3 regions of the Streptomyces sp. NPDC007917 genome follow, and region 1 is predicted to be linked to each of the others. Evidence: riboswitches for the same ligand, from Rfam matches in the RefSeq annotation. Region 1 holds a riboswitch; each other region holds the start of a gene.

Region 1 (3,265 bases):
TCGGACGGCTGCGCGACGCAGGCGCCCGCGTGTCTGCGGGTGGTCACAAAGCCTTCCGACTCCAGGGTGCGCAGCGCCTCGCGCACGGGCACGCGCGAGACGCCGTACCGCCGGGCGAGAAGTTCCTCGATCAACCGGCTGCCGGGCGCGAAGGTGCCGGAGACGATGTCGTCGCGGATCGCCGTGCACACCGCGTGCGCCGAAATCCGGTGACCGCCCTGCATCGCGGTCGTATCGCCGCTCACTTCCGGTCCCGCATTGTCGAACCTCCGCCTTAATCTCCGCGAAACGCAGCCGATTGACGCGTGTTCAGCGACTCTATTCTAAACAGCTTGAATTTCCGATAGGCACGGAGATTTCATGGATATTTTTGGCCAGGAGGGCGGGTGGCCAGGCGGTCGGATGGCCGGGTGGCCAGGCGGCCGGCGGCCGGGCGGCCGACCGGGTACGCCGAAGGCCCCCGGGTCCGTGGGACCGAGGGCCTTCGGGAAGCGAGCGGGGATGCTCAGATGTTCACACCGTGCGAGCGCAGGTAGGCGACGGGGTCGATGTCCGAGCCGTAGTCGGCGCTGGTGCGGGCCTCGAAGTGCAGATGCGGGCCGGTGACATTGCCCGTGGCGCCGGACAGGCCGATCTGCTGGCCCGGGGTGACCGTCTGGCCGACGGAGACCCCGAGGGACGACAGATGGCCGTACTGGGTGTAGGTGCCGTCGTTCATCTTGATCACGATGTTGTTGCCGTACGCGCCGCCCCAGCCGGCCTCGACCACGGTGCCGGAGCCGACGGAGTGCACCGGGGTACCGGACGCGGCGTGGAAGTCCACACCGGTGTGGCTGCCGGAGGACCACAGGCCGCTGGACGCCTGGTAGCTGGTGGAGACGTACGAGCCGGTGACCGGCAGCACGAACATGTTCAGCCGCTTCCGCTCGGCCTCGCGCGCCGCGCGCTCCTTGGCCTCGCGCTCCTGCTTGGCCTTCTTCGCGGCCGCCTCGGCCTTTCGCTTCGCCTCGGCCGCCTGCCGCGCGGCCTCCTTGCGGGCCGCGGCCTCGGCCTGCGCCTTGGCGGCGGCCTCCTCGGCGGCGCTCTGCTGGCTCTGCGCCTGGGCCTCGACCTGGTCGGCGAGCCCGTCGTCCATGGCGACCGCCTGGCGCAGCCCGGTGTCCTCGAAGCCGCGCGGGTCGTCCGTCGCGGCCAGGGCCGGGGCGGCGAAGCCGGCGACCACACCGGAGGCGGCCAGCGTGGCTATGCCCGCGAGGTTGGCGCCGGAACGGGCGGTGCGGGGGGCCCTGGTGGGGCGGCGGTGCTTCCCGGTGGTACGGGTGAACGCCATGGTCCGGCGCACTCCTTTCCTTCCCTCTCGCCTACCGGGTTAGCTGACGGGTTCGGAGCAGGAAGGTCTCCTACGGGCCCCTCCCCCGCGTGGGGAAGGCGTCCGATTCACCCCTGGGGATCACCCGTCCGGCGCCGTGGGCGGCGGACGAGGCTGGGTCCCCGGCTCCCCTGGCTCGCGCCGTACGGGGACTCGGCGATGGTTGTCCGTGCCGCGGGTGCGGCGTGTCTCGGTCGGACAACCGGACTGACGCTAAGCGTGATCGCTTTCGTTCACCAAACGGTTCCGCGTTTTTGTTGGTTTCCCCACAGACACGAACACCCAGACGGGCGACCTCTGCTATAAAGCGGGCGAATCGACCGGTGAGACGATTCGAAAAACAGGACCCCTGGCGCCTGAAACGGCGTCAGGGGTCCTGTTTTGTCGGGCCGTCAGGCCGTCAGCCCTGGATGACGCGCACCTCGCCGATGCCGAGCGCCTTGACCGGCTCCTCGATCTGCGAGGCGTCACCGACGAGCACCGTGACCAGCCGGTCGGACGGGAAGGCGCTCACCACCGCGGCGGTCGCCTCCACCGTGCCGGTCTCCGCGAGGCGCGCGTACAACTGCGCCTGGAAGTCGTCCGGCAGGTGCTGCTCGACCTGGTCGGCGAGCGTGCCCGCGACGGCCGCCGCCGTCTCGTACTTCAGGGGGGCCACCCCGACCAGGTTCTGCACGGCGACGTCGCGCTCGGCGTCCGTCAGGCCCTCTTCCTTCAGCGTGCCCAGCACCTTCCACAGGTCCTCCAGGGCGGGGCCGGTGACCTCGGTGGCCACCGAGCCGCTGATGGCCAGCATCGCGGCGCCCGTGGCCCCTCCGGAGGCGTCCGGGGCCGCGGAGCGGAGCACCTGGCCGAAGGCGCGCACGCCGTACGTGTAGCCCTTCTCCTCACGCAGCACGCGGTCGAGCCGGGAGGTCAGGGTGCCGCCCAGGCAGTAGGTGCCCAGCACCTGGGCGGGCCAGACCCGGTCATGGCGGTCGGCGCCGATCCGCCCGATGAGCAGCTGGGTCTGCACCGCGCCCGGCCGGTCGACGATGATCACGCGGCCGGTGTCGTCGGCGGTGATCGGCGGCATGGGGCGGGGCTCGGCGGCCCCGCCCGTCCAGGCGCCGAGGGATTCGGCCAGCGCCTTGTCGAGGTCGACGCCGGCCAGGTCGCCGACGACCACGACGGTCGAGGAGGACGGGCGGACATGCGCCTCGTAGAAGGCCCGCACGGCCGCGGCGTCGATGCCCTCGACGGTCTCCTGGGTGCCCTGACGCGGCCGGGACATCCGGGCCTCGGCCGGGAACAGCTCCTTGGACAGCGCCATCGAGGCGCGCCGGGCCGGGTTGGCCAGCTCGTGCGGGATCTCGTCCAGGCGGTTGCGCACCAGCCGCTCGACCTCGCCCTCGGGGAAGGCGGGGGCGCGCAGCGCGTCGGCCAGCAGGCCGAGCGCCTTGGGCAGCCGGGAGACGGGGACCTCCAGGGACACCCGGACGCCGGGGTGGTCGGCGTGGGCGTCCAGGGTGGCGCCGCAGCGCTCCAGTTCGGCGGCGAACTCCTCGGCGGTGTGCTTGTCGGTGCCCTCGGACAGGGCGCGAGCCATGATCGTCGCGATGCCGTCGAGCCCGGCCGGCTCGGCGTCCAGCGGGGCGGCGAGGTTGATCTCCACGGCGACGACCTGCTGGCCGGGGCGGTGGCAGCGCAGCACGGTCAGCCCGTTGGACAGCTCGGCGCGCTCGGGGGCCGGGAAGGCCCACGGCTTGGCGGCACCCGCCTGCGGCTGCGGGTGGAAGGTCATGGCGGTGACGGCGTCGCTCACTGGGCCGACTCCCCTTCTGCGTCGTTGTCGTCGGCTGCTGCGCCGTTGTCCGTGGCGTCGGCGTCGGCCTGCTCGGCACCCTGGAGCGGTTC
Region 2 (3,265 bases), on a different contig from region 1:
GCGGTGACTTCGAATACGCCCCCGCAGACCTGGAAGGAGCGCGCCGACGTCTTCATGGAGCGGTAGGAGTCCGGCGGGTAGGCGCGAATTTCGGCCGCGGTCCGCCAACAGGGCTTGTCGGACAAGCCTTTGTTGAGGGTGTGCAGACTCGCGTGGGCGCTGTCGCCGGGTTTCAGGACGACCGTGGGCCGCGCCGGTCCCCGGCGGGTGGCGGGGTCACCGATAGCCGAGCCCGGGGCGTCCAGCAGGGAAACCCCGGGAAAGCCGGTCAGCGTGCAACTGGTCTCACCGGTATTGGTGAAGGCCAGGGGAACATAGACATTGCCCGCGCCGATATCCGCCCGGCCGGTCGAGAGTTTCAGCTGGCCCTTGGAGCAGATACGGCGCACGGTGGGCGGGGCCGCGGACGCGCCCTCGGTGGCGACGGACGGCTTGGCCGCGCTCGGCGCCTTCCCGGGGGTCGACGCCTCGGCGGAACGGCGCCCGGCGGTGCCCGGCTCGGCCGTGCCGGGCCGGGCACCGCTGGTGGCCGAGTGGGGCGCGTCGGCGGAGCCGGGCGGCGCCGGCGCCCCCGAGTCCTCCTCGGCTCCGCAGGCCGTGACAGCGGCCAGCGCGCCGATGAGCAGTGCGGATACGGATAAGACCGGCGGTCGGCGCCTCGCGGGCGTCCCGCCGTACCGCTGAGCCATGGGCAACCTCCTGTGGGTCGGGCATCTGGCGGCTCGTCAGCCGCCGCGCCGAGTGCCCCGACATTCCCCGTCCATTCCCCTTCGGCTCCTCTTCCCCCGTTCGGCGCCCTTATGTCTGCGACCGCATTAATCGCATAACAGGCGCAATTCGGCATTGCGGATTCCGCGCCACATTCACCCCATCCGGAATGTGGTGACGTGAATCACAGTTCACCGGGGGCCTGATCGATTTCCGGACACAGGCCCGTCGAGACCTTGTCGTGACCAAAACGATGTGTTTACTGTGCCGCACCCGGCGCATTCCATGCACGGGTCTCTCCCTCGCCGGAGCGCCGAGTCCTGCCGTGGCGGAGGAGTGACACGACGACCTGTCACGGCAGGAGCGGGGGAACCAGGTAGGCGCCGTGCCGCGCGATCGCGGGCGGGACGGCTAGGGGTGAAGTCGCGCCACGGTGCCGGGGGCACCGAGAAGGGCGCGGCCGGGCAGCTCCCGCCCGAACCCGACAGCTCACCTCGCAGGCGTCAGGAGAGGATGAGCTCAATGGCTGCACGCGGACGTCACCGTCGGCCCCGACCACGCCGCGTCTCCCGCGCCTCGCTCGCGTTCACCGCGGGCGGCGCCGGCGTCGCACTGCCCCTCATAGGCGTCGGCCAGGCGAACGCCGCCTCCGTCGACACCTGGGACAAGGTGGCGGAGTGCGAGTCCACCGACAACTGGAGCATCAACACCGGGAACGGCTACTACGGCGGTCTGCAGTTCTCGCAGTCCACCTGGGAGGCGTACGGCGGGACGTCCTTCGCGCCCCGGGCCGATCTGGCGTCCAAGGACCAGCAGATAGCCATCGCCGAGAAGGTGCTCGACGCCCAGGGCCCCGGCGCCTGGCCGGTCTGCTCGGTCAAGGCGGGTCTGACCCGCGGCGGCCAGCCCGCGGACGTCTCGCCCGGCAGCTCCGGCAACTCCGGCACGAGACAGACCGCTCCCAACGCGGCCCCGAAAGCCACGCCGAAGACCGAGGCCGCTCCTAGGGCCACTCCCAAGGCCGTCGACCGGAGCGCGGCCACCACCGGGCGCTCCGGCTCCTCGTACACCGTGGTCAGCGGCGACACGCTGTCCCGGATAGCCGACGCGCAGGACATGGACCGCGTCGGCGGCTGGCAGCGGCTCTACGAGGCCAATCGCCGGGTCATCGGCGGCGACCCGGACCTGATCTACCCCGGTCAGCGGCTCACCCTCGACACAAGCCGCTCCCCCGCCGGACAGGCGCGCGAGAGCCGGCCCCAGGCCGAGCGGCGGACGGACCAGACCAAGCAGCGCGCGGAAGCGGCCGACCGGGCCAAGCAGCGCGCCGAGCAAGCGGCCAAGCAGCGGGTCGAGCAGGCCAACAAGGCCCGTGAGCGCGCCAAGAAGCAGTCCGGCTCGGCGGCGCACTCGTCCTCCTCGTCGGCATCCTTCACCACGCCGGTCGCCAGCCACGCCATCGGCACCGCCTACGGCGTCTCCGGCAGCAACTGGTCCAGCGGCCACCACACCGGCGTCGACTTCCCCGTCGCCACCGGCACCCAGGTGCGCGCGGTGGGCTCGGCCGAGGTGGTCGCCGCGGGCTGGGGCGGTGCGTACGGCTACCAGGTCGTGCTCCGCCACCCCGACGGCATGTACAGCCAGTACGCGCACATGTCGGCGCTGTCCGTCCACGTCGGCCAGACGGTGTCCGGCGGCCAGCAGATCGGCCGCTCAGGGGCGACCGGCAATGTGACCGGGCCGCATGTGCACTTCGAGATACGCACCGGCCCCGACTACGGCTCGGACGTCAACCCGCTCGCCTATCTCCGCTCCAAGGGCGTCCAGATCTGAGAGGCGGGTGAGTGAAGGGTGCTCTGCCGCGGCCCGGTGCCGCGGCAGATCCGCCCTACATCACCAGATGTGCCTTCGCGTGCGTGACCTCCTCGATGTCACCGCCGGCCTTCGAGATCAGCCGGTGAGCGAGGTTGTTCAGCGCACGCGCCGCCGCGATCTCCTCGCCGACCCGCGGCTGAGACGGGTCGTCCGGGTTCCGGTTCGCCCGGCCCTGAGCCAGCATCTCGGTCCCGTCGTGCATCCTCAGCCGGACGACCGCCTCGGTCAGGGGTCCGAGCTCACGGAACTCCATTTCGATGTCGCATCCCACGATCGTCTCCATCGCGGTCATCACCTCCTGCTTCATCTACCAGGATGCGCCCGACCCGGCATCCCGGTCGACCGGGAGAGCAGTTCGACCACCTCGGCGTCGCTGGTCTGGGAGAAGTCCTCGTACCACTCGCCCACCGCCGAGAACTCCGCGGGGGTGGACAGACACACCACGTCGTCCGCGTCCTGGCGCAGCGCCTCGGCCGCGTCCGGCGGTGCGACCGGGACCGCCAGCACCACCCGGGCCGCGCCCTGGGCCCGCGCGACCCGGCAGGCGGCCCGGGCCGTGGCGCCGGTGGCGATCCCGTCGTCCACGACGATCACCGTCCGGCCGCCGACCGCGACCCGTGGCCGGCCGCGCCGGAACCGGCGCGCCTGCCGGGCCAGCTCCTCCCCCTCGGCCCGCTCCACC
Region 3 (3,265 bases), on a different contig from region 1:
CCGTCGGCCGCCGCTTCGCGCCCTGGCTTCCCGGCGTGCTCATCGCGGGCGGGGTCGCCTTCGACCTCGGCACCCCGCCCCCCTACACCGCCGCCCCCTTCCTCGCCGCCGCCCCGCTGGTCGCCGCCCCGCTCCACCCGCTGCGGCTGACCGCCCTCGCCGCGGTCCTCGCCGTCGGCGCCGCATGCCTGTTGGCCGAGTTCCACGGCGTCCAGGACTGGGCCCAGTCGGCCACCGAGATCGCCACCGTCGTGACGGTCGCCCTGCTGGCCCTCCTCATCAACCGTGTCGTCCTCCGTGGCTTCCGGAAGCTGGCGTCGGCGCGCGGTATCGCCGAGGCGGCCCAGCGCGCCGTACTGCCCGTGCCGCCGGCCCGCCTCGCCGGCCTGGACGTCGCGGCCCGCTATGTCGCGGCCGAGCAGGACGCCGCGATCGGCGGCGACCTGTACGCGGTGCAGGACACCCCGCACGGCGTGCGCATGGTCATCGGCGACGTACGGGGCAAGGGGCTGGGGTCGGTCGAGGTGGTCGCGGTCGTCATCGGCGCCTTCCGGGAGGCGGCCGAGCAGGAGGCCACGCTGGAAGGGCTCACCCTGCGGCTGGAGCGGGCGCTGCAGCGCGAACGGGCCCGGCGGGCCGACATCGAGCGCACCGAGGGTTTCATCACGGCGGTGCTGGCCGAGATCCCCCGCGGCGACTCCCTGCTCCGCCTGATCAACCGCGGCCACCCGGCGCCGCTGCTGCTGGACGGGGAGGGCTCGGTGCACCAGGCCGACCCCGAGATGCCGGCGCTGCCGCTGGGGATGGGCGACCTGGGGGCGTGGCCGGACCGGGTGGACGAGCTGCCGTTCGCGGAGGGGGTGACGCTGCTGCTGTTCACCGACGGGGTGAGCGAGGCGCGCGATGCGCGGGGCGCGTTCTACGACCCGGCGGCCCGGCTGCGCGGCCGCCGCTTCTCCGGACCGGTGGAGCTGCTCGACGCGTTGGTGGCGGATGTGGAGCGGCATACGGGCGGCGGGACCGCGGACGACATGGCGCTGCTGGCGCTGCGCCGGGCCTCGGCGACGCCGGGCGCGGATCATGGAGACGCTGACACGCTCCGTAGTGGAGCATGATCCCTCCGGATAACAATTGACGCACGATCAGTTCGAGGGTGTTTCCGTGTGTGCTCGGACGGCCGTCGACTCGCCCTCATGTGTCCCGAGTCGGGCGTTAAGTTCACCTCAAAGGTTGCTCTGATTCCGGGGAACGGCTTGGAATCGGGTCACGCTCTCTATTAACGTTCGATAACGCAGCGCGGTCGTCACAACCGCCGCAAGAGGCGGCACCGTGCGCCGTCGCCGAATCCCGCACGCACAGCAGCACCAGCAGCAGAGCGACAACAGCAACACCAAGGGAACCGGGGAACCACCAACCTTGGGGTGAATCGGGTCGAACCTGGCCCGTAGGAGACCTTCCTGCTCCGAACCCGTCAGCTAACCCGGTAGGCGAGAGGGAAGGAAAGGAGTGCGCCCGCGTGGCGTCCAACAGGTCTGCCCTTGAAGAAGCTCCGTCCCGCACATCCGGCGCCGGAGCGGGGACAGCCACCCGCTACGGCTCCTGGTTCGAACCGGCCGCCGAGGCGAGGGCCGGCCAGGACACCGAGACGTGGGACGAGTGGAATCCCACTGAGGAATCCATAGCCCCGGTGCGCGGCCGGCACCGCGTCGCCAAGCAGCGCGGCGGCACGATGGCGCGCGGCGGCGCCGTCCTCGGCGTCGGCGTGATCGCGGCGGTCGGCGCGGGCGGGATGGCGAGCGCCAAGGACCGCCCCAAGGCCCCCATATCCATGCCGGACCTCGCACACGTCGCCGACAAGGTGGCGGATGCCCTCCCCGACGTGGGGAACCTGCCCGGCATCGGCTCGCTGCTCTCGGACTCCTCGGGCTCCGACTCCGGCTCCGGCACCTCGGCCGCCCCCCTCTCCCAGGCGGGCCTGACCTCCGAGGACGAGGCGAACGGCGCCACCGACGCGGGCGAGGCACTGCGCGCCCGCATCCTGCAGCAGGCCGAGAACCAGCAGAACTCCGCCGACGAGTCGCAGCGCGTTGCCGCGGCCGACGCCGCCGCCGAGAAGGCCGCCGCCGCTGCCAAGAAGGCCGCAGACGCGGAGGCGAAGCGCAAGGCCGAGGCCGAGGCGAAGAAGAAGGCCGCCGAAGCCGAGGCCAAGCGGAAGGCCGAGGAGGCGGCCAGGAAGAAGGCCGAGGCCGAGCGCCTGGCCAAGCTCGCCGCCCAGTACACCCTCCCCGTCGTCTCGTACACCCTGACCGCGTCCTTCGGCCAGGCCGGCGACATGTGGTCGGCCGATCACACGGGCCAGGACTTCGCCGCCCCGACCGGCACCCCGGTCAAGGCGGTGCACGGCGGCACCATCACCTCGGCCGGGTGGGCCGGTTCGTACGGCTACCGCATCGTGCTCAAGCTGAACGACGGCACCGAGATCTGGTACTGCCACCTGTCGTCGATGGTCCGCACGTCGGGCTCGGTGACGACGGGCGAGGTCATCGGCCGCGTCGGCGCCACCGGCAATGTGACCGGCCCGCACCTCCACCTGGAGGTCCGGCCGGGCGGCGGCAGCCCGATCGACCCCATGCCCTGGCTCCGCGACCACGGCCTGAACCCGTGACCGCGCGACCCCGCCCCCCGGCGGCATCGGCCCGATGATCCGCTGACCGGGTCCCCATACCCCGGCGGCCTTGGCGCTCTCTCCCCCCTTGACGCCAGGGCCGCCGGTTTTTTGCCGCCCACTGGCGCGTACGGCGGAATACCCCTCTCTGCCTCAGCGCTGAAACAACGCATGGCTGACACCAAGGACACCAAGCAGAGCCGGCAGACCGACAACCACAGGCAGATCGGTGATCTGTCCGTGTTCCCGCTCTCCCTCGGCGGGAACGTCTTCGGCTGGACGGCGGACGAAGCCCAGTCCTTCGCCGTGCTCGACGCCTACGTGGCGGCGGGCGGCAACTTCATCGACACCGCGGACGTGTACTCCGCATGGGTGCCGGGCAATTCGGGCGGGGAGTCCGAGACCATCCTCGGCAACTGGTTCGCCTCGCGCGGCAACCGCGCCGACATCGTCCTCGCGACCAAGGTGGGCGCCGGCGTCCCGACCCCCCGCGGCCTGTCCGCGGCGGCGATCAAGGCGGGCGTCGACGAGTCGCTGAAGCGTCTGCGCACCGACTACATCGACCTTTACTACACCCACTACGACGACACCTCGGTGCCG

What was found. Region 1 has a riboswitch for cyclic di-AMP ahead of ACFZDL_RS02800 (M23 family metallopeptidase). Riboswitches for the same ligand answer to the same signal wherever they lie in the genome.
Positions count from the first base shown of each region.
Region 2: it holds a riboswitch for cyclic di-AMP, as region 1 does, so the genes downstream of both, ACFZDL_RS28500 (transglycosylase family protein) here and ACFZDL_RS02800 (M23 family metallopeptidase) in region 1, are expected to answer to the same signal.
Region 3: it holds a riboswitch for cyclic di-AMP, as region 1 does, so the genes downstream of both, ACFZDL_RS31670 (M23 family metallopeptidase) here and ACFZDL_RS02800 (M23 family metallopeptidase) in region 1, are expected to answer to the same signal.

Region 1 covers NZ_JBIBKK010000001.1:657,138-660,402, forward strand. Annotated here, with positions in the region: gene ACFZDL_RS02795 (GntR family transcriptional regulator) at 1-224, opposite strand, end outside; gene ACFZDL_RS02800 (M23 family metallopeptidase) at 506-1,330, opposite strand; cyclic di-AMP (ydaO/yuaA leader) riboswitch at 1,344-1,538, opposite strand; gene ACFZDL_RS02805 (pitrilysin family protein) at 1,770-3,152, opposite strand; gene ACFZDL_RS02810 (pitrilysin family protein) at 3,170-3,265, opposite strand, start outside.
Region 2 covers NZ_JBIBKK010000015.1:158,592-161,856, reverse strand. Annotated here, with positions in the region: gene ACFZDL_RS28505 (DUF4232 domain-containing protein) at 1-689, opposite strand, end outside; cyclic di-AMP (ydaO/yuaA leader) riboswitch at 1,044-1,225, shown strand; gene ACFZDL_RS28500 (transglycosylase family protein) at 1,231-2,541, shown strand; gene ACFZDL_RS28495 (dsRBD fold-containing protein) at 2,597-2,890, opposite strand; partial or broken gene ACFZDL_RS28490 (phosphoribosyltransferase) at 2,911-3,265, opposite strand, start outside.
Region 3 covers NZ_JBIBKK010000019.1:141,398-144,662, forward strand. Annotated here, with positions in the region: gene ACFZDL_RS31665 (PP2C family protein-serine/threonine phosphatase) at 1-1,115, shown strand, start outside; cyclic di-AMP (ydaO/yuaA leader) riboswitch at 1,329-1,505, shown strand; gene ACFZDL_RS31670 (M23 family metallopeptidase) at 1,517-2,665, shown strand; gene ACFZDL_RS31675 (aldo/keto reductase) at 2,837-3,265, shown strand, end outside.